4 regions of the Kosakonia calanthes genome follow, and region 1 is predicted to be linked to each of the others. Evidence: predicted binding sites of a transcription regulator. Region 1 holds the regulator's gene; each other region holds the start of a gene.

Evidence for each region. The regulator Fur, encoded in region 1, represses iron uptake genes when iron is present. The targets are predictions, from matches to a motif close to ATAATAATGAGAACNACTATCAA.
Region 2: the regulator Fur is predicted to act here: its motif matches at 1,906-1,928, upstream of zupT (zinc transporter ZupT).
Region 3: the regulator Fur is predicted to act here: its motif matches at 2,494-2,516, upstream of AAEY27_RS17215 (TonB-dependent receptor domain-containing protein).
Region 4: the regulator Fur is predicted to act here: its motif matches at 1,722-1,744, upstream of feoA (ferrous iron transporter A).

What each region holds. Positions count from the first base shown of each region.
Region 1 is NZ_CP151800.1:3,273,799-3,278,780, forward strand. Features, by position in the region: gene seqA (replication initiation negative regulator SeqA) at 1-273, opposite strand, end outside; gene ybfF (esterase) at 456-1,229, shown strand; gene ybfE (LexA regulated protein) at 1,361-1,642, shown strand; gene fldA (flavodoxin FldA) at 1,806-2,336, shown strand; gene fur (ferric iron uptake transcriptional regulator) at 2,627-3,073, shown strand; gene AAEY27_RS15395 (beta-N-acetylhexosaminidase) at 3,172-4,982, opposite strand, start outside.
Region 2 is NZ_CP151800.1:747,257-752,238, reverse strand. Features, by position in the region: gene AAEY27_RS03520 (TRAP transporter substrate-binding protein) at 1-648, opposite strand, end outside; gene ygiD (4,5-DOPA dioxygenase extradiol) at 957-1,745, opposite strand; gene zupT (zinc transporter ZupT) at 1,941-2,717, shown strand; gene ribB (3,4-dihydroxy-2-butanone-4-phosphate synthase) at 3,116-3,769, opposite strand; FMN riboswitch at 3,876-4,025, opposite strand; gene ubiK (ubiquinone biosynthesis accessory factor UbiK) at 4,148-4,444, shown strand; gene AAEY27_RS03495 (OB-fold-containig protein) at 4,619-4,982, shown strand, end outside.
Region 3 is NZ_CP151800.1:3,656,634-3,661,615, forward strand. Features, by position in the region: gene AAEY27_RS17215 (TonB-dependent receptor domain-containing protein) at 3-2,375, opposite strand; gene AAEY27_RS17220 (hypothetical protein) at 2,756-2,974, shown strand; gene AAEY27_RS17225 (general stress protein) at 3,220-3,393, opposite strand; gene zinT (metal-binding protein ZinT) at 3,579-4,223, shown strand; gene AAEY27_RS17235 (tlde1 domain-containing protein) at 4,331-4,600, opposite strand; gene AAEY27_RS17240 (tlde1 domain-containing protein) at 4,587-4,730, opposite strand.
Region 4 is NZ_CP151800.1:410,445-415,426, reverse strand. Features, by position in the region: gene AAEY27_RS01725 (Tex family protein) at 1-1,377, shown strand, start outside; gene feoA (ferrous iron transporter A) at 1,820-2,047, shown strand; gene feoB (Fe(2+) transporter permease subunit FeoB) at 2,079-4,397, shown strand; gene feoC ([Fe-S]-dependent transcriptional repressor FeoC) at 4,409-4,648, shown strand; gene bioH (pimeloyl-ACP methyl ester esterase BioH) at 4,657-4,982, opposite strand, start outside.

The DNA of each region.
Region 1 (4,982 bases):
AACGGCTTTTTTCTGCTCGGCGTATTCATCAGATAGTAGAAGTTCGCGAACGGCGCGGACTTTATCTTTAGCGGTGTTTGCCGGTTTTACCCCTTCAACGGTACTGGTTGTACGCGTTTCTTTTACCGGCGCGAGGTTCGTGGCGGGCTGTGACTGTGGCACGGCGGAAAATTTTAACATGCGCCGTAAAATGTCGGATGCGCTCTCGCCAATGTGCTTTGTGTGACTGGCAATGTAGCTGTAGAGCTCATCATCAACTTCGATCGTTTTCATCTTAATCCAGTGTTATATAAAATCTGAATACAAGTGTTGGGATTATAAAGTGAAATCTCAACAGCGGATAGCGTCAAACCAGGATGGCGGCAAAACTCAGAGTAATTCTTAACCTTGCAGCCGGGCGGCAGAATGTTCACCATAATAACCTAACCCGATAGAGTGAAAAAAAGAACTTTGCCATGAAATTGAACACGCGCGCGCAAACTGCACAACATCCGCACAACAATTCCCCGGTCGTCCTTGTACATGGCCTGTTTGGTAGCCTCGACAACCTCGGTGTGCTCGCCCGCGACCTGGTTCAGGACCACGATGTGTTGCAAGTGGATATGCGCAACCACGGTTTATCACCCCGCTCGCCGGAGATGAATTACCCGGCGATGGCGCAGGATTTACTGGATACCCTGGATGCCAACCAGATCGATAAAGCCACCTTTATTGGTCACTCAATGGGCGGTAAAGCAGTGATGGCATTGAGCGCGCTGGCACCCGAACGTATCAATCAATTAGTGGCGATCGATATTGCGCCGGTGGATTATAAGGTTCGCCGCCACGATGAGATTTTTGCTGCGGTGAATGCCGTGAGCGAGGCGCAGGCCACCACGCGCCAGCAGGCCGCCGCGCTGATGCGTGATCATGTAAATGAAGAAGGCGTGATTCAGTTTCTACTGAAATCCTTTGTCGAAGGCGAATGGCGCTTCAATGTGCCGGTGCTGTGGGATCAATATCCTCATATTGTTGGCTGGGAAACGGTGCCCGCGTGGGATAAACCCGCCCTTTTCGTTCGCGGCGGCAACTCGCCGTATGTCACCGAAGCGTACCGCGATGCGCTGCTGGCGCAATTCCCGCAGGCGCGGGCGCACGTGATTGCCGGTGCCGGGCACTGGGTGCATGCGGAAAAACCGGAGGCGGTGATGCGGGCGATTCGCCGGTATCTCACTGAAAAGGCAAACTGATTAAAAAGGCGGCGACCGGTCGTTTCATCGCGTCCGGTCGTTGGCGCACTCGTTATGCTGATGTATGATGGCGCGCTATTCAGCCCGGGCAGCAGCCCGATTGCTTGTTTCTCCCGTAGTATGCTTAGACCATGGCTAAAGAACAAACGGACCGTACGACACTAGATCTGTTCGCGAATGAGCGTCGCCCGGGACGACCGAAGACAAACCCGCTCGCGCGCGATGAACAGTTGCGCATCAACAAACGCAATCAGCTAAAACGCGATAAGGTTCGTGGGCTTAAACGCGTCGAACTCAAACTGAACGTGGACGCTGTGGACGCCTTAAACGAGCTGGCAGACGCGCGCGAGATGAGCCGCAGCGAGCTTATCGAAGAGATGCTTTTGGCACAGTTGAAAGCATTGCGCGGATAGCGAATCCTCCGAATCATCGTTTTATCAACACTTTCATGTGGCATACAGTGCAGTCCGTGGCGATAGCAGTTTCCGCGTGCTTCTCTGTTCTGCTATGATTGCCCTTATCTGTGGGCTTAGCGCCCCCCCTATACTCATTAAGATTCAAGAGGTTATTTTACTCATGGCAATTACAGGCATTTTCTTCGGCAGCGACACAGGCAACACCGAAAATATCGCGAAAATGATTCAGAGTCAGCTCGGTAAAGACGTTGCCGATGTCCATGACATTGCCAAGAGCAGCAAAGAAGATATCGAAGGGTATGACATTCTGTTGCTCGGCATTCCGACCTGGTATTACGGCGAAGCGCAATGTGATTGGGATGACTTCTTCCCGACGCTGGAAGAGATTGATTTCAATGGTAAATTAGTTGCGCTGTTCGGCTGTGGCGACCAGGAAGATTATGCAGAATATTTCTGTGATGCGCTGGGCACTATTCGCGACATTATTGAACCGCGCGGCGCGACCATTGTGGGCCACTGGCCTACCGCGGGTTACCACTTCGAAGCGTCGAAAGGCCTGGCGGATGATGACCACTTTGTAGGTCTGGCGATTGACGAAGATCGTCAACCGGAACTGACCGCAGAACGCGTTCAGAAATGGGTGAAGCAGGTTTCAGAAGAACTGCACCTGAACGACATCCTTAATGCCTGATATCTTCGGCGCAATCTGTGGGTTGCGCCGTATCAATAGATAAAAGCAATGGAAATAATTGCTACAATTTTTTAACTTTTTTCTCCATCGCTGTACAATGAGCCCTGCTAAACTCGGTGCGGCTGACCAGGAGTTTGTCGGCGACACCACGTTTTATAAGCTTACTTTACTTGAGGGCTTGCAGTTTTCATTTATACATGGCAGTTCTATAATGATACGCATTATCCCAGGTGCATTCCTTATTACTTCCGCGAAGGAAGTGAATCGTATAGCAACAGGACAGATTCCGCATGACTGACAACAATACCGCATTAAAGAAGGCCGGCCTGAAAGTCACGCTTCCTCGGTTAAAAATCCTGGAAGTGCTTCAGGAGCCGGATAACCATCATGTCAGTGCGGAAGATCTATATAAACGTCTGATCGACATGGGCGAAGAGATTGGGCTGGCAACGGTTTATCGTGTTCTGAACCAGTTTGATGACGCCGGGATTGTGACCCGTCATAACTTTGAAGGCGGCAAGTCCGTTTTTGAACTGACTCAGCAGCATCACCACGATCACCTTATTTGCCTCGATTGCGGAAAAGTCATTGAATTCAGTGATGATTCCATCGAAGCACGTCAACGCGAAATTGCCACCAAACACGGCATTCGCCTGACTAACCACAGTCTGTACCTGTATGGCCATTGTGCCGAAGGTGACTGTCGCGAAGATGAACACGCGCACGACGCAAAATAATCTTTTTTGATAGGCAAAAGCCAACCGTCAGGTTGGCTTTTTTTTGTCTGCAAATAAAAAGCCCGGCACATTTGAATCGCCGGGCATGAGCAGAAAAATTACGCTTTTACGCCATCGACATGGCTGAAGCGCTTGCCGTCCGGGCTGGCGGTACGAACCTGCACTTCCCCGCTCACCTGCGGACGTGCTTTATCGTCGTAGCGCTGCCAGGTTTTCCCGTTGTCAGTTGAATACTCAACCACCATTCCCGGGAAGCTGGTGTTCACTTCAAGCCTTCCGCTGGCAATGCGCGCGCCCGGTACTGGTAAACGATAATGAATGCCCGCTTTATCCAGTTTCGCCAGTTCGCGGTGACCTAACAGGTTTGCAAAACGCTGCCAGTCGCTGTCGAGCGCTTTCACATCCACCCGATGTGTTTCGCCGCCTTTGTATTCACGACCCGCTTGATATTGCTGTTCCCAGCTTGCGCGATGCCATGCACGTTCGGCGACAGAAACCAGACGCGGATAGATCATGTACTCCATCTGAGAGTCGGTGCGTACGACTTCGCTCCATAACTGCGAGGAAAGACCATAAGCGCCCGGCCACGGTTTATCGGATTTCGCACTAAACACGTTGCCATCACGATCAACAGAGGTTTCTGCGTTCTGCGGCATGTTGTCCGGCGCGAAACTAAAGATTTTACGCTCATCGCTAAAGCGCGTGCCCCAGTAATAGCCGCTTTCCGCCGGGTGAACTTCGTTCGGGAAGTCGAGATAAACGTAGTCCGGGTTGGAGACCACCACGCGGAACCCTTTGTTCGCCCAGTCATTGACCGAATCGAAACCGCCCCAGTAAAGGGCATCCCAGAAGTTCACGTTGATATGATCGGTGGCAAATATTGACGCGTCTTTGGCATCTTTCAAGCCGTCCTGCCACGCTTGCATCACGTCAATGCCGTGGGCTTTCACCAGCTTGCTGACCTCAACGCCAAAATAGCTGGAAAGATGCTCAACATCAGTCACCTTCCCTTCTTTGATCATCACCTGGCAGGCCTGGGATTTCGCCCACGGCTTATCCTGATTGCTCTGATCGATGATGCCTTTGCCCGCTTCCGGTTTTTTCTGATCGGTGTAGCCGGTGCCCAGATAGATGTTTTTCGCTTCATCACCACCAAAATGCCATGTTTTCAGCGGTAAACCGGCTTCTTTATGCATCTGCTGAATTTCGCCAATCACTTTATCAACAAAGTTGCGTGACGAATCGAGGCACGGGTTCAGATAGCCGGTACGGTCATAGAACTGTACACCAGCGGTGTTGGAGGTATCGGTCGGATCAAGCAGGCGGTATTGATTCGCCTCTTTCTCTTTGCCCTCTTTCACCAGGCGGTCGTAACGCGCTTCCATCGACATCACCGCGGCACGCGCATGCGCAGGCATATCGATTTCCGGGATCACTTCAATCTGTCGCGCTTTGGCATATTTCAGGATCTCAATGTAATCAGCCCGGCTGAAGAAGCCGCTGCCATTGTTATTGCTATCTGGCCCGGATCCCAATTGTGGCAACAGGCAGGTTTTCTCACTCAGGTCGTGGCAGCGTTTACTGCCGATGTCGGTCAGTTCCGGCAGGCCTGGGATTTCGATACGCCAGCCTTCGTCATCCGTAAGATGGAAGTGGAATTTGTTCAGCTTGTACGCCGCCATTTGATCCAGCAGGCGCAACACTGAGGCTTTAGTGTGGAAGTTACGTCCGACATCAAGATGAATGCCGCGATACTCGAAACGCGGCGCATCTTTCGCCTCCAGCGCGGCGATCGTCATCGGCCCTTCGGTTGGGATTAGAGACAGGATCGATTGCAGGCCGTAGAACACGCCCGCCTGATCGTAACCCGTGATAACTGCCTCCTTGTTACCGATACGCAATTGGTACG
Region 2 (4,982 bases), 2.3 Mb from region 1:
AAATGTCGGTGGGTTATTTTCGGTGCCATCGATCACCCCGGTTTGCATGCCGCTAAACACTTCGCTGACGCCCATCGCCACCGAGTTAGCACCCATGGCTTTTAAGGTATCCAGCGCAATCGGGCTGCCCTGCACGCGGATCTTCATGCCTTTTAGATCTTCAGCTTTTGTTACCGGCGCTTTGGTGATCAGGTTACGCGTGCCGGCATCCATCCAGCCGAGGAAAATCAGCCGTGATTTGCTACTTTCCGACAGCCGATTGCCAATCTCCTGGCCAATCATGCCATCGAGCACTTTGTGCATATGGTCTTCATCGCGAAATATATAGGGCAGCGTAAAGACGTTAATTTCCGGCAATATCGCTGCCACGGGCGTCATTGAGACGCGGATAATATCGATGGCACCAATTTGCGCCTGCTCAATAACTTGCTTCTCATCACCTAATACGCCGCCGGGAAAGGTCTTAATATCCAGGCGTCCGTCTGTTGCCTTACTTAACTTTTCGCCCATATGTTTTACCGCCACGACATTTGGGTAGTCAGCGGGGTGAACATCAGCGGCGCGAAAGGTTTGGGCGAGAGTGGCGTGGGAAATAAACAGCAGAGCGGAACTAATACAGACTTTCAGTAAGGTTTTTGCTGAGTTCATATTTCCGGGTCTCCAGAGGGTTTAATTTTTAGAAAAATAAGACCAACCGCGAACAGAACGTTCGTGGCATAACTTCGGATAGTTTTTATGAGTATGTGTACGAATTAGACACTCAGAAGAGTAGTCACTCGGAAGGGTTATTGCGACGATGGTGTTCACAAAAAGCGGTTAAATTCAGCACGGCGTTTCATTTTTGCAGCGAAGCTCTTTTTATTTTCAAAAAAACCGTATTTCAGGCGTGATTTTTTGGGATCTCTCTCGAATTTTTCTCTTTTCAGGAAAACGATGGCGCATTGCGCGCCATCCCTTTAACCCACCTGTACCGAAAGCATACTCAACGATCCCATCTCGATGCCGTCCACCGGGATCGACACAGGTTCTTTGCCGTCCCACGCGCCAAGCATATACAGCAGCGGCAGGAAGTGATCCGGCGTCGGGTTAGAGAGTGAGCCACCTTCGTGGTCGAGATAGTTGACCAGCGGATGCTGCTCAACCGGCCCACGCCATGTCAGATTCTCCTTCACAAACTCATTGAACGAGGTTGCCCACGGGTATGGCGTGTTTTCACCATGCCAGCGCGCGGTGCGCAAGTTGTGCACCACGTTGCCGCTGGCAACTAACATCACGCCTTTATCACGCAGTTTCGCCAGTTTGCGTCCCATTTCAACATGCCAGGCCGCCGGTTTGGTGCTGTCGATACTGAGTTGCACCATCGGAATATCGGCATTCGGGTACATCTTGATCAGCACGCCCCACGAACCGTGGTCAAAACCCCAGGCTTCTTTGTCGAGCGTTACCGGAATCGGTGCCAGCAGTTCAACGAGCTGCTGCGCCAGTTCTGGCGAACCCGGAGCAGGATAATGCGTGTCGTACAACGCCTGCGGGAAACCGCCGAAATCATGGATCGTCTGCGGTGCTTCCATCGCCGTGACACCAGTACCACGGGTAAACCAGTGCGCGGAAACCACCACAATCGCTTTCGGGCGTGGCAATGTTTCGCCCAACTCGCGCCAGGCGCGGGTATAGACGTTGTCTTCCAGAACATTCATTGGGCTTCCGTGGCCCAGAAACAGGGCGGGCATGCGAGGTACGGACATAAGGATATCCTTACTGAGTGTGTCAATTTGATAAAGTTAGGGTACGCTTTTTCACGGGGCGAAGAACTCAGATAAGCATGATGAAGATCATCAGTTATTTTGAATGTAAGGAATACGTAAAAGTCATGCGCCCGCCTCGCTTTTCAGGTGATGAAAACTTACATTAATGAGAATCATTATCAAAAGGAGTAATGGATGTCAGTACCTTTGACTCTGACCATATTGGCAGGTGCCGCGACCTTTATCGGCGCAATCCTGGGCGTGATCGGCCAGAAACCCTCGAACCGTGTACTGGCGTTTTCGCTCGGTTTTGCCGCCGGGATCATGCTGCTTATTTCATTAATGGAAATGTTGCCCGCCGCGTTGGCGACAGAGAATATGTCGCCGATGTTGGGTTACGGCATGTTTGTGGTGGGATTGTTGGGCTACTTCGCGCTGGATCGCATGTTGCCTCATGCACACGCGCAAGATTTGATGCAAGGCACGCAGCGCACCTTCCCGCGCGGCATCCGCCGCACCGCGATCCTGCTGACACTCGGCATCAGCCTGCACAACTTCCCCGAAGGGATCGCCACCTATGTTACCGCCAGCAACGATCTGGAACTCGGCTTCGGTATCGCGCTTGCGGTGGCATTGCACAATATTCCTGAAGGACTTGCCGTTGCCGGTCCGGTGTATGCCGCAACCGGCTCTAAACGCAGCGCGGTGTTCTGGGCAGGGATTTCGGGACTGGCGGAAATCCTCGGCGGCGTGCTGGCGTGGTTGATTCTGGGAAGCCTGGTTTCGCCCGTGGTGATGGCGGCAATTATGGCGACCGTCGCGGGCATTATGGTGGCGCTGTCGGTGGATGAGTTAATGCCGCTGGCCAAAGAGATCGATCCGAATAACAACCCAAGCTATGGCGTGCTGTGCGGCATGTCGGTGATGGGACTAAGTCTGGTGGCTTTGCAAGCGATGGGATTTGGCGGTTAATAAAAGCGGCTGCGAACTAGCAGCCGCGTTCAATCTCTTTGCCCAACGTTACGTCTCTTTTTTAATTCTTCAAGCACGCGTTGATAACCCTTATAAATCGCTTCCCGGTCGTGACGGCAGGCTTTGCAATGACGTTTGAGTACGTGGATATAACCGGCAACCAGCACGACAATCGCCAGAAGCCAATACCATGAAATGAACACATTGCCTCCAATATAAATCTTCGCAAATTGAATGAGTTAGGTGTGGTTAACCTTCGCCACAGCGGCTACCACTTTATAAGTAGCCCCCTGAAATATCAATGCGCGAGCTGAGGAAGCGCAACAAACTTTGACCTGGAACAGGCAAAAAAAATCCGACGCCATTGGCATCGGATTTCGTTTCGTTAACGGTGAACGTTAGCTGGCTTTACGCTCATGTTCCTGGCGATAGGCAACCAGGTCTTCGATTGTCACTACCGCCATGTTCTGCTGCTTAGCAAACGCGATGCACTCCGGCGCGCGCGCCATGGAACCATCGTCATTGGTTAATTCGCAAAGGACGCCGGCCGGTTTAAACCCTGCCAGCGTCACTAAATCAATGGTCGCTTCAGTATGACCGCCACGAGTCAGCACGCCGCCCTGCTGCGCGCGCAGCGGGAAAACGTGGCCAGGACGGTTCAGGTCGGACGGTTTTGCATTATCGGCAATCGCGGCACGAACGGTGGTCAGGCGGTCAGCGGCAGAAACGCCGGTAGTCACGCCATGCGCCGCTTCGATGGTCACGGTAAAACCGGTACCGTAAGCGCTGGTGTTGTTCTCGACCATCATTGGCAGGTCGAGTTGTTGACGGCGTTCGTCGGTCAGGCACAGGCAAACAATCCCACTACCGTGACGAATGGTCAGCGCCATTTGCTCAACGGTCATGGTTTCGGCGGCAAAAATCATGTCGCCTTCGTTTTCACGATCCTCGTCATCGAGCACCATCACACCGCGACCTTCACGCAAAGCGGAAAGCGCGTGTTCAACGCGTTGGAAAGGCGTGCCAAAAGAAGAAAGCAGCGTCTGATTCATGGTAAAAGACCTCAATAAAGTTATGGTTACCAGAATCAGGGCAGTCTTAGGAGTGTCGCATAGCGGCAAAAAAATAACGCGAGCGGGCACTATTGCCCGGCAGAATCGTTACTCTCTCCCATCCGGACTTTAACCGTCGGCCCCGGAATTACACCGGATCTGCTGACCTTCAAACGTGGATTTGAAGCGCTCGCGGGCTTTCAGCGTTCGCTGATTTACCGCCGGTGGGGAATTTCGCCCCGCCCTGAGAATAAGCGGGGTAACTATAGCGCTATTGATAACCTACGGCAATGCATTCGCTTTAAACAATTGTGGTTTATCACCCGGGTTTATCACACTACAATGACTAGTTGAGCCTATCCGAGCAGGGAACCCAAAATGATTGATCCGAAGAAAATTGAACAGATTGCGCGACAGGTTCACGAATCCATGCCGAAAGGGATCCGTGAGCTCGGGGAAGACGTTGAGAAGAAGATTCGCCAGACTTTGCAGGCACAATTAACCCGCCTCGATCTGGTCAGCCGTGAAGAGTTTGACGTGCAAACGCAAGTGCTGCTGCGCACCCGCGAAAAACTGGCGTTGCTTGAACAGCGCCTGAATGAGCTGGAAAACCGCAGCCCTGCCGCCGAAGTGAAACCCGCTCCAGCTATTCCCCCGGTCGACGAACAACCTTAATCACCACGGGCCGCAAGGCCCGTTGTTATCCCTGCTCTTCTCTACCTCTGAGTTATCCTTCCTTATTAAATAACCACCAATAATAATGGGCAATTATGCTTTGCATACAAAATGTGCACACGCTAGCATGGTTCAGGAAGGATGACCTGGATATTGAGGTACAGAAAGCGAAGGATGCATTTATTTTCCGGCTATAACTCCCCCTATTTATTTGCCATTTCACTCGTCATATTTATCGGCCTGTTGGAAATCATCTCTCTTATTTTCGGTAGCCTGCTTTCCGGCGCGCTTGATGCCCATATCAGCGATTCTGACTTTTTAACCACTGGCAACACCGGGCAAGTTCTGCATTATTTGAATATCGGACGAATCCCTTCCCTCATTGTTTTATGCCTGCTCGCGGGTTATTTCGGCCTGCTTGGGATTCTTCTTCAGCATGGCTGGGTAACGCTGTGGCAAACGCCGCTGAGCAACCTGCTGTTGGCACCGGTCTGCCTGATTATTGCAGGGGTTGCCGTGCATTACACCGGCCGGGCGA
Region 3 (4,982 bases), 380 kb from region 1:
CGTCAGAAATCGACATTGACGCCCAATTGCCAACTGCGCCCCGGCATCACCGCCAGCGCTTTTTCGTACGCATCCTGATTAGTGGACTCTTCCTGAGTTCGGCTGTTCAGGTAATCCCAATATTTCCTGTCGGTGATGTTGTACACACCGCCGTTGATTCTCACGTGTTTCGCCACCCGCCAGTAAGCCGTCCAGTCCAGCAGGCCGTAACCCGGCACGCGCATATATTCGGTGCTGGAATTGGCGATCGCCGAACCGCTGTTGAGGTAGGATTCGCGGCTGGTCGCGGTGGCGCGTTTGCCTTTCACAAAAGTGGCAGTCAACGCCGTACCGTAGCGTTTCGCCGGATCGTCCCAGGCCACACCGACAATGGCTTTCATCGGCGCGACGCTATCGAGATCGATGTATTTGTCGCCCATATAACGGGATTTGGATTTCCCTTCGGTATAGCCATAGGCCAGCGTGGCGCTCAGGCCATCAACCTGTTCGAACCACGTACCAAAATTGAATTTGGCGCTGATTTCACCGCCGTAAATAAAGGCTTTATCGCGGTTTTCCGCCTGGTAACTGGTGTAGATGTTGGACGGCACGTTGACGAACTTGTCCGGGTTATCCGCCCGGCGATAACGGGTGTAAGCGATAAAGTTTTTATAGCTGTTATAAAACAGCGCGGTGCGTAAGGTGACGCCTTCGGCGACGTCGCCTTTCATGCCCCATTCGAGGTTATCGCTGGTCTCCGTTTTCAGCTCGCTATTGCCGATCAGCGCATATTGCGCGCTGCCCGCATAGCTTGAACCGAGGTTCCAGGAGCCGTACAGCTGGCTGGCGTTTGGGAACTGCGCGCCGCGTTTATATTGCAGGTAGGTCATCAAACTCGGCGTGAGGTCATACTGCAAGGTCAACGACGGCAGCCACTGGGTATCGGCGTTTTTGCTGTACAGCGTGGCAACATCGGCTTCGTCCAGCACGCTGCTGTTGGTGGTCAGGCTGGAGAGATTATCTGGCTTCATTGATTGATGAATGACGCGCACGCCGGGAATGATGGCGAAAAGGTGACCATCGGCGTCAAAATTAATTTGATCTTGCGCGAATGCACCCAGCGTATAGCCACGGCTGTCGGCTTCCGGCTGCATGATCTCGCTAAAAATGCTCGGTACCGGCGACTGCTCAAACGGACGTTGGGTTTTACTGGTGCTGGCGTTGAAACCGGCACTTAAATCGTGGCGGCCCAAGGTTTTCGCCAGCGTATTCTGGATGCCCCAGGTATCAGTGTCGTAATTGGAGTAGACCGTTTCCATGGCGAGCGTGGTGCTGTCCGGCATATACGTGCGGTCGTGCGCTTCCGTGTGCTGGTAGTAGATTTTGGTGGAGGCGCTGTCCAGCCAGTCGTTCATTGGCGTCCACTCATCTTTCAGGCTGGCGCCCCAGCGCCGGGTCTGGCTGGTTTGTTCAGCTTTACCGATGATGGCGCTGCCCGCGCTGTTCCAGGCGTCGTAATGGGTGTGGTTGGCCTTGTGGTAAAAATCCACCGTACCGGTCAGTTTGTGCGCATCATTGGGCTGCCAGATGCCGGAAGCGAGCAGCGCGTCTGAGTGCCAGTTGGCGGGATAAGCGCCGATCGTGCCACTGTTGTTGCGGGTTTGCTGACCATCGCGGCGGCTGTAAACGAAGATGCCGCGCAGGGTTTCATCCCCCGCGGCGCCTGTTACACCGTTGTGCCAGCTGCGATCGCTGGAATCGTAATCGCTCTGGTAGCCAAAATAGGTCTCTTTGCCCTGACGCAGGTAGTCGTCGGCGGATTTCGGCTGGAATGAAACATTCCCGCCAATCGAGGCGTTGGCCTGGTCGGTGGGGGTCGCGCCGGATTGGATTTCCACACTGCCGTACATATACGGGTCGATATAATCGCGACCAATGCCAAACGTGTTGAGCCCAGCGCGGCTGGCATAGCTGCGCCCGGTGGCGTCCGGCTGGGGAATACCGTCGACATCAATGCCTACGCGGTTGCTTTCCAGTCCACGAATGTTGTAGCCGGTGTAACCGCCCCTGTCGAAACCGCTTTTCCCGTTGCCGGAACCGCCGCTCGCGCCAGTGGCGCTGATAAGCGGTTCATAACGCATGATGGAGCCAAAATCATTCGCCCCTTTGTTTTGCAGATCCTGCGCACTGAGCGAATGGCTGCTGCCCGCTTTTAAAACCGGCGCGGGCGCGGTAACCAACATCTCTTCTGCCATATCTTGCTGTGCGTCGTTGGACGCGGTTGGATGAGTCCCTGAGTCAGCCGCGAATGCCGATGTTTGGTACAGCGCCGCGAGCAGTGAAGTCGCCAGCATGCTCTTCCTGAAGCAAAACCGGGAAAGTTGCGATGTAGACATATTTTGCAAGCCTTAGAATTTATTAGTATCAGGCTCACGTAACGCTTCCAGAAAATCCGTGGAATTTTGCTAAGACAGTATTAAGTGCTGCAAATCCCTTCTCATATTATCGATTCGGATAGTAATGATAACTATTATCAAATGCAATGGTTACATGAATAAATCACATCACGCGCAAAAATTGGCGCGTTGACTGACGATGCGGTGCAAAAGTAAGCCATAAAAAAGGCCGCCGTAGCGACCCTGGAGGTTACTTCTTGACCGGTTGCGGTCTTTTGTCGCCAGATTCCGGCGCATCGCGTGGATCGTCTTTTTCACTATTCAGCACAAAACCTCCTTTTGTGGACGTATGTTTAATAAATATAGGATAAGTGCGATCAATGAAACCAGGCGGCAGGAGAAAAAAAACGCCCAGCCAGAGCGGTTACAAATATGAACAACCAGGGGTTTATAAAATAAAAATTCGCCTGAAATATAGTCAAAAACTGAGTAACTTCAACGCGTTATCGATGAAAATTTTCATTCATAAAGATCGTAAAATTTCATTACAAATGCCGGTTTCGTCAGCCTATTCTGGTATTCATATTGTGGATAAGTAACAAACTCATTGTGAGTAACGAAGATGCACTTGCATACCCTCAGGTACAGATCGGATTTCCTGTTCCTGAGGGGATTTTTTGCGGGGTCATTGCGAGGATGAAACAAAATAACGGGGATAACGGACAGATAATGCCCTGCTCAGATATTTACTCGACTTAGTCAAAATTAAACGAGCCGTTTCCGGCTCGCTGTCGTTCAGAAACCTAAAGAAGGCAATGTTAATTAAAAAATAACCGCAGGGTCGCTATTTCTGACCGCTACCATGGCTACTTTTACCGCCCTTCTTACCGGCTTCGGATGCACGTGACGGGTCATTTTTAAAATTCCCACCGCTGTGCTGACCACCTTTGCGCCCTGCGTCTGAGGCTTTCTCACGATCTTCAGCGAAATTACCGGAACCGCCTCTGTGCTCGGCCATGTTATTCCTCCACTTCTCGTTTAAAAAAATGATCAATATGGCAGTCGCGTCATATCGATCGCCTTCGAACCTTAAGCCTGGTTGTTTATGGGAATTAGTCAAAGCGCAGCCGCAAACCTGTAGCAATTCATTTTGTTATATTATAACATTTCATTTCGTAACAAATGATAACCAGGGAGCACACTATGATCATGAAGAAATCGGCTTTTGTTCTGGGAATGAGCGTGCTGTTGAGCGGCACGCAGAGTTTTGCTCACGATCATCACCACGGCAAACCGTTGACGGAAGTGGAACGCAAAGCGAGTGAAGGCCTCATTGATGATAAAGACGTGAAAGATCGGGCGTTGTCCGACTGGGACGGCATCTGGCAGTCGCTGAACCCGTATTTGTTGAACGGCGATTTGGATCCGGTACTGGAGAAAAAGGCCAGGCAAGGCGATAAAACGGTGGAAGCCTGGCGGGACTATTACAAAAAAGGCTATGCCACGGATGTCGAGATGATCGGCATTGAAAACAACGTGATGGAATTCCACGTCGGGAAAGCCGTCAACAGCTGCCACTATGATTACGCCGGTTATAAAATCCTGACGTATACCTCCGGCAAAAAAGGCGTGCGCTATCTGTTTGAATGTAAAGACCCGCAATCCAACGCACCGAAATTTGTGCAGTTCAGCGACCATATTATTGCCCCGCGCCAGTCGCAGCATTTCCATATTTTTATGGGCAACGAATCCCAGGAAGCGCTGCTGAAAGAGATGGATAACTGGCCGACTTACTATCCGTACAACATGACGAAAGACCAGATCATCGAAGAGATGCTGCACCACTGATTTTTGATGAAAAAGGGCGGCAAACAATGCCGCTCACTCCCCTTCTCCCGCCCCACCTGTGGTTATATCTTTACTTTTCATGCGCCATCCCGTCGCTAACAGCGCTATCAGGGGACACGGTGCGCGCGCAATTGTGAGAGCCGCGCGGGATCGAGGGAAGGTACTTGACCTTTCTCTGTCTGATTACAGGATGACGCATGACATTGATACGCTGGCGGACTTGCAGGCTGCGGAGAGGATGAAGAAGATGCTTTCCCGTTGAATGGATGAAGACGAAAACTGCCACGGCGGGTGCCATTGACATAAACATGATCACTCATTGTCTGAGCGTTATATAACCCAAACCATTGTGAGTGATGATTCTTATACAAGTGCATGAGATCGATGGCTTCTGCTCGAAGCTGATTGGCGATACTCCCTAATCCAATAGGTCCCAGGAGGAATGGCTGCCTTTTCGATATCGGAACAATTCGGATTGTTAATGTATTTATCTATTCCAGACAACACATCAAATGAGCCGACACATAGCAATTTAATTTGGCTCTTTTTCCGTCGGATGAAAGACGGCTATAGTCCATCATGCAAATTTGCAATTTACGATCCCTCGCGAGTACAAAATGAAAAGCTGATAATAGCCGAGAATATCGCTGGGGATAGGAGATGGAAGAAAGGCTCTTGCCGAGTACCTGTTTTTTACTACCCCCACTAAATGTTGGCTCTTGCGAACTCATTTGCTTCTCCGCCTGAAAGTAATTTGAA
Region 4 (4,982 bases), 1.9 Mb from region 1:
GCGCCCGCCGGGCTGCGCGCCACGATGGGCCTCGATCCCGGTTTGCGTACCGGCGTGAAAGTGGCGGTGGTGGATGCCACCGGAAAACTGGTCGCAACCGACACCATTTACCCGCACACCGGACAAGCAGCGAAAGCGGCAGTGGCTGTGGCGGCGCTGTGCGAGAAGCACAACGTTGAACTGGTCGCCATCGGCAACGGTACGGCGTCACGTGAAACTGAACGTTTCTTCCTCGATGTGCAAAAGCAGTTCCCGAAAGTCACCGCGCAAAAAGTGATTGTCAGCGAAGCGGGCGCCTCGGTTTATTCCGCCTCCGAGCTGGCAGCACTGGAATTCCCGGATCTCGATGTTTCGATTCGCGGCGCGGTTTCCATCGCGCGCCGTTTGCAGGATCCGCTGGCGGAGCTGGTGAAAATCGATCCGAAATCCATCGGTGTCGGTCAGTATCAGCACGACGTTAGCCAGACACAACTGGCGCGCAAACTGGATGCGGTAGTGGAAGACTGCGTAAACGCCGTCGGCGTAGATCTCAATACCGCGTCAGTCCCGCTGCTGACCCGCGTAGCGGGGTTAACCCGCATGATGGCGCAAAATATCGTCACCTGGCGCGATGAAAACGGTCAATTCCAGAACCGCCAGCAATTGCTGAAAGTAAGCCGCCTTGGGCCGAAAGCCTTTGAGCAGTGCGCTGGCTTCCTGCGTATCAACCACGGCGACAACCCGCTGGATGCCTCTACCGTCCACCCGGAAACTTATCCGGTGGTGGAACGTATTCTGGCGGCAACGGAACAGTCTTTGCGCGATTTGATGGGTAACAGCAGCGAACTGCGCAAACTGAAAGCGTCCGAGTTTACCGATGAGCAGTTCGGTGTGCCGACGGTGACCGACATCATCAAAGAGCTGGAAAAACCGGGCCGTGACCCGCGTCCAGAGTTCAAAACCGCGACCTTTGCCGAAGGAATCGAAACCCTGAGCGATTTGCTGCCGGGCATGGTGCTGGAAGGCGCGGTCACCAACGTCACTAACTTTGGTGCTTTCGTTGATATCGGCGTGCATCAGGATGGCCTGGTGCACATCTCTTCGCTGGCGGATAAGTTCGTTGAAGATCCGCATACGGTGGTGAAAGCCGGCGATATCGTGAAAGTGAAAGTGCTGGAAGTGGATCTGCCGCGTAAGCGCATCGCCCTGACCATGCGTCTGGATGAGCAACCGGGAGAGAGCAACTCGCGCCGTGGCGGGGGAAGTAGCAACAACCGCGATAATGGCAACCGCAGCAATGCGCGTCCGGCCAAAGCGCCGCGCGGCCGTGAGTCTCAACCCAGTGGTAACAGCGCGATGATGGATGCGCTGGCAGCGGCAATGGGTAAGAAGCGCTAATAAAAACCCCTCTCTTGCGGGAGAGGGCATTTTTAAAAAAACATTCGAAATCGATCAATTTGATCCAGTACACCCTTTCTAAAATTCTTATTAACTCTCTATTTTGTCTGGCGATTAATATTCAAAAATATTAATCAATTAACTGTTTCATTAATATCACCTTCATATTCCTTACAATTAGAACCTTAATTAAACATTAAGCGCACAAATAAAATCCTTACTTATCTGTACGCGAATAATTAGTCTTTCAGGTACGAATTGCAAAACCCGAAAATATTGCGCTACGTCAAAAGAAAATCGATTTCTTATTTTTCACCGCCGCAAACGCATTGTTTGAATTGATGATAGAAACTATTCTCATTATCATTGCCTTGGTAGATTATTCTCCATTCATTGATGACGCACAGTCCATATTGGCCCGCAGATCATAAAAGTAGGTTCTATGCAATTTTCTCCTGATAGCGCGTGGAAAATTATCGGTTTCTCGCAAGAAATAAGCCCGGCCTGGCGGCAGAAACTTCTGTCATTAGGGATGTTGCCCGGTTCCTCTTTTAATGTCGTGCGCGTGGCCCCCTTAGGCGATCCTGTCCACATTGAAACCCGCCGCGTTAATTTAGTGTTACGGAAAAAGGATCTCGCTTATCTCAAATTAGAAGCGGTTTCCCGTTAATCAAAAAGTTTTACGTAGGGTGCTAACAATAATGAAAAAAATGACCATTGGCTTAATTGGCAATCCCAATTCCGGCAAGACCACATTATTCAATCAATTAACCGGCGCACGTCAGCGCGTGGGCAACTGGGCCGGCGTCACCGTTGAACGCAAAGAAGGCCTGTTTTCAACGACCGACCACCAGGTCACACTGGTTGACCTTCCCGGTACCTATTCGTTAACCACCATTTCTGCGCAAACCTCGCTCGACGAACAAATAGCCTGCCACTACATTTTGAGCGGCGACGCAGATCTGCTGATTAACGTCGTGGATGCGTCCAACCTGGAACGAAACCTCTACCTGACGCTGCAACTGCTGGAGCTGGGCGTTCCCTGCATTATTGCTCTCAACATGCTCGACATTGCGGAAAAGCAGAAACTCCGCATCGATATCGATGCGCTGGCTGCCCGGCTGGGTTGCCCGGTTATCCCGCTGGTTTCCACACGCGGGCGCGGAATTGAAGCATTGAAGTTGGCGATAGACCGCCATCAAACCAACAATGATGTGGAACTGGTGCATTACGCTCAGCCCCTTTCGCGCGAAGCCGACGCGCTGGCCGCGCAAATGGCTGACGATATTTCGTGGCAACAGCGCCGCTGGATGGGGCTGCAAATGCTGGAAGGCGATATTTATAGCCGCGCCAACGCCGGTATTGATGCGCCGCAACTTGCTGCCGTGCTTTCGCGTTTGCAAGCCGAAATGGACGACCCGGCGCTGCATATTGCCGATGCGCGCTACCAGTCGATTGCCGCGATTTGCGATACCGTCAGCAACACGCTTACCGCAGAGCCAAGCAAGTTCACCGCCGCCGTTGACCGCATTATCATCAACCGTTTTTTGGGTCTGCCGATTTTCCTGTTCGTCATGTATTTGATGTTCCTGTTCGCCATTAACATTGGCGGCGCGTTCTCGCCGATTTTCGATGCCGGTTCCGTGGCGATATTCATCCACGGCATTCAATGGCTTGGCTACACGCTGCACTTCCCGGAATGGTTGACGGTGTTCCTCGCGCAGGGCCTTGGCGGCGGCGTGAATACCGTGCTGCCGCTGGTGCCGCAACTGGGCATGATGTACTTGTTTATGTCGTTTCTTGAAGACTCCGGTTATATGGCGCGTGCCGCGTTTGTGATGGACAGGCTGATGCAATCGCTCGGGCTGCCGGGGAAATCGTTTGTGCCGCTGATTGTCGGTTTCGGCTGTAATGTCCCGTCGGTGATGGGCGCGCGTACGCTCGATGCGCCGCGTGAACGTCTTATCACTATCATGATGGCGCCGTTTATGTCCTGCGGCGCGCGACTGGCGATCTTCGCCGTTTTCGCGGCCGCCTTTTTCGGCCAGCAGGGCGCAGTCACGGTGTTCTCGCTGTATGTGTTAGGTATTGTGATGGCGATCTTGACCGGTCTGATGTTGAAATACACCTTGCTGCGCGGCGAAGCGTCACCGTTTGTGATGGAACTGCCGGTGTATCACGTTCCGCATCTGAAAAGCCTGCTGCTGCAAACCTGGCAGCGCCTGAAAGGCTTTGTGATCCGCGCGGGTAAAGTGATCATCATCGTCAGCATTTTCCTCAGCGCGATGAACAGTTTCTCGCTGAACGGCCGCACCGTGCACAACATCAATGAATCCGCGCTGGCCTCAATCAGCCGCGTCTTCACGCCGCTGTTAGCGCCGATTGGCGTACATGCCGATCACTGGCAAGCCACAGTAGGCCTGGTGACCGGGGCGATGGCAAAAGAGGTGGTGGTCGGCACGCTGAACACGCTCTACACCGCCGAAAACATTGCGCAAGAAGAGTTCAACCCGGCGGAATTCAGCCTGACGGATGAACTCGCCGCCGCGCTGGAAGAGACCGGCAGCAGCCTGAAAGAGACCTTCAGCCTGAGCGTACTGGCAAACCCGATTGAAGCCAGCAAAGGCGACGGCGAAATGGCAACCGGCACCATGGGCGTGATGAGCCAGAAGTTTGGCAGTGCGGCAGCCGCTTACAGCTACCTGATTTTCGTGCTGCTGTATGTGCCGTGCATTACCGCTATGGGCGCAATCGCCCGCGAATCCAGCCGGGGCTGGATGGGCTTTTCGGTGCTGTGGGGGCTGAATATCGCTTACTCGCTCTCCACGCTGTTTTATCAAACCGCGACCTTCAGCCAGCATCCGATTTACAGCCTGACCTGCATTCTGGCGGTTGTGCTGTTTAACGTGGTGGTGATTGGCCTGCTTCGCCGCGCCAGAAGCCGGGTTGATGTGAATTTGCTGGCAATGCGTAAAACCGTCGCCAGCTGCTGCGACAGCCCTGCGGGCGACTGTCACTGAGGATCAGGCTAATGGCATCGTTAATTGAGGTTCGTGATTTATTGGCATTGCAGGGGCGCATGGAGGCCAGCCAGCTCAGTGTCGCCCTGCAAACACCTAAAGCGATGATTGATGCCATGCTCGATCGCATGGAAGCGATGGGCAAAGCTGTGCGCATCCAACAAGAAGCGACCGGTTGTTTAACCGGAAGCTGTAAGCAGTGCCCGGAAGGAAAAAGCGCCTGTTTGCGTGAATGGTGGGTTTTACGTTGAGTTGAAAGCTATAACGTCGCGTTTAACGCCACCAGCGCATCACAAAACTCGGCGGGATGGGAAATAAACGGTGCATGGGCCGCTTTCGGGAAAACAACCGATTCGCTGCCCGGCCACTTCTCATCTAACAATGGAACGATTTTGCGCGGCACCAGCCCGTCGAGGCGGCCATACAGGCGCAAAAACGGCACCGCCAGCGCGCCGAGTTCTTCACGCAAATCCACGGTTTTTAGAATTTCCAACCCGCTGTTCAGCACCTCTGTCGAGGGCATATCCAGTGATAACACCGCGTTTTTTAATTGCCGCGCATCCTGACGCGCGGTTTCCGTACCCA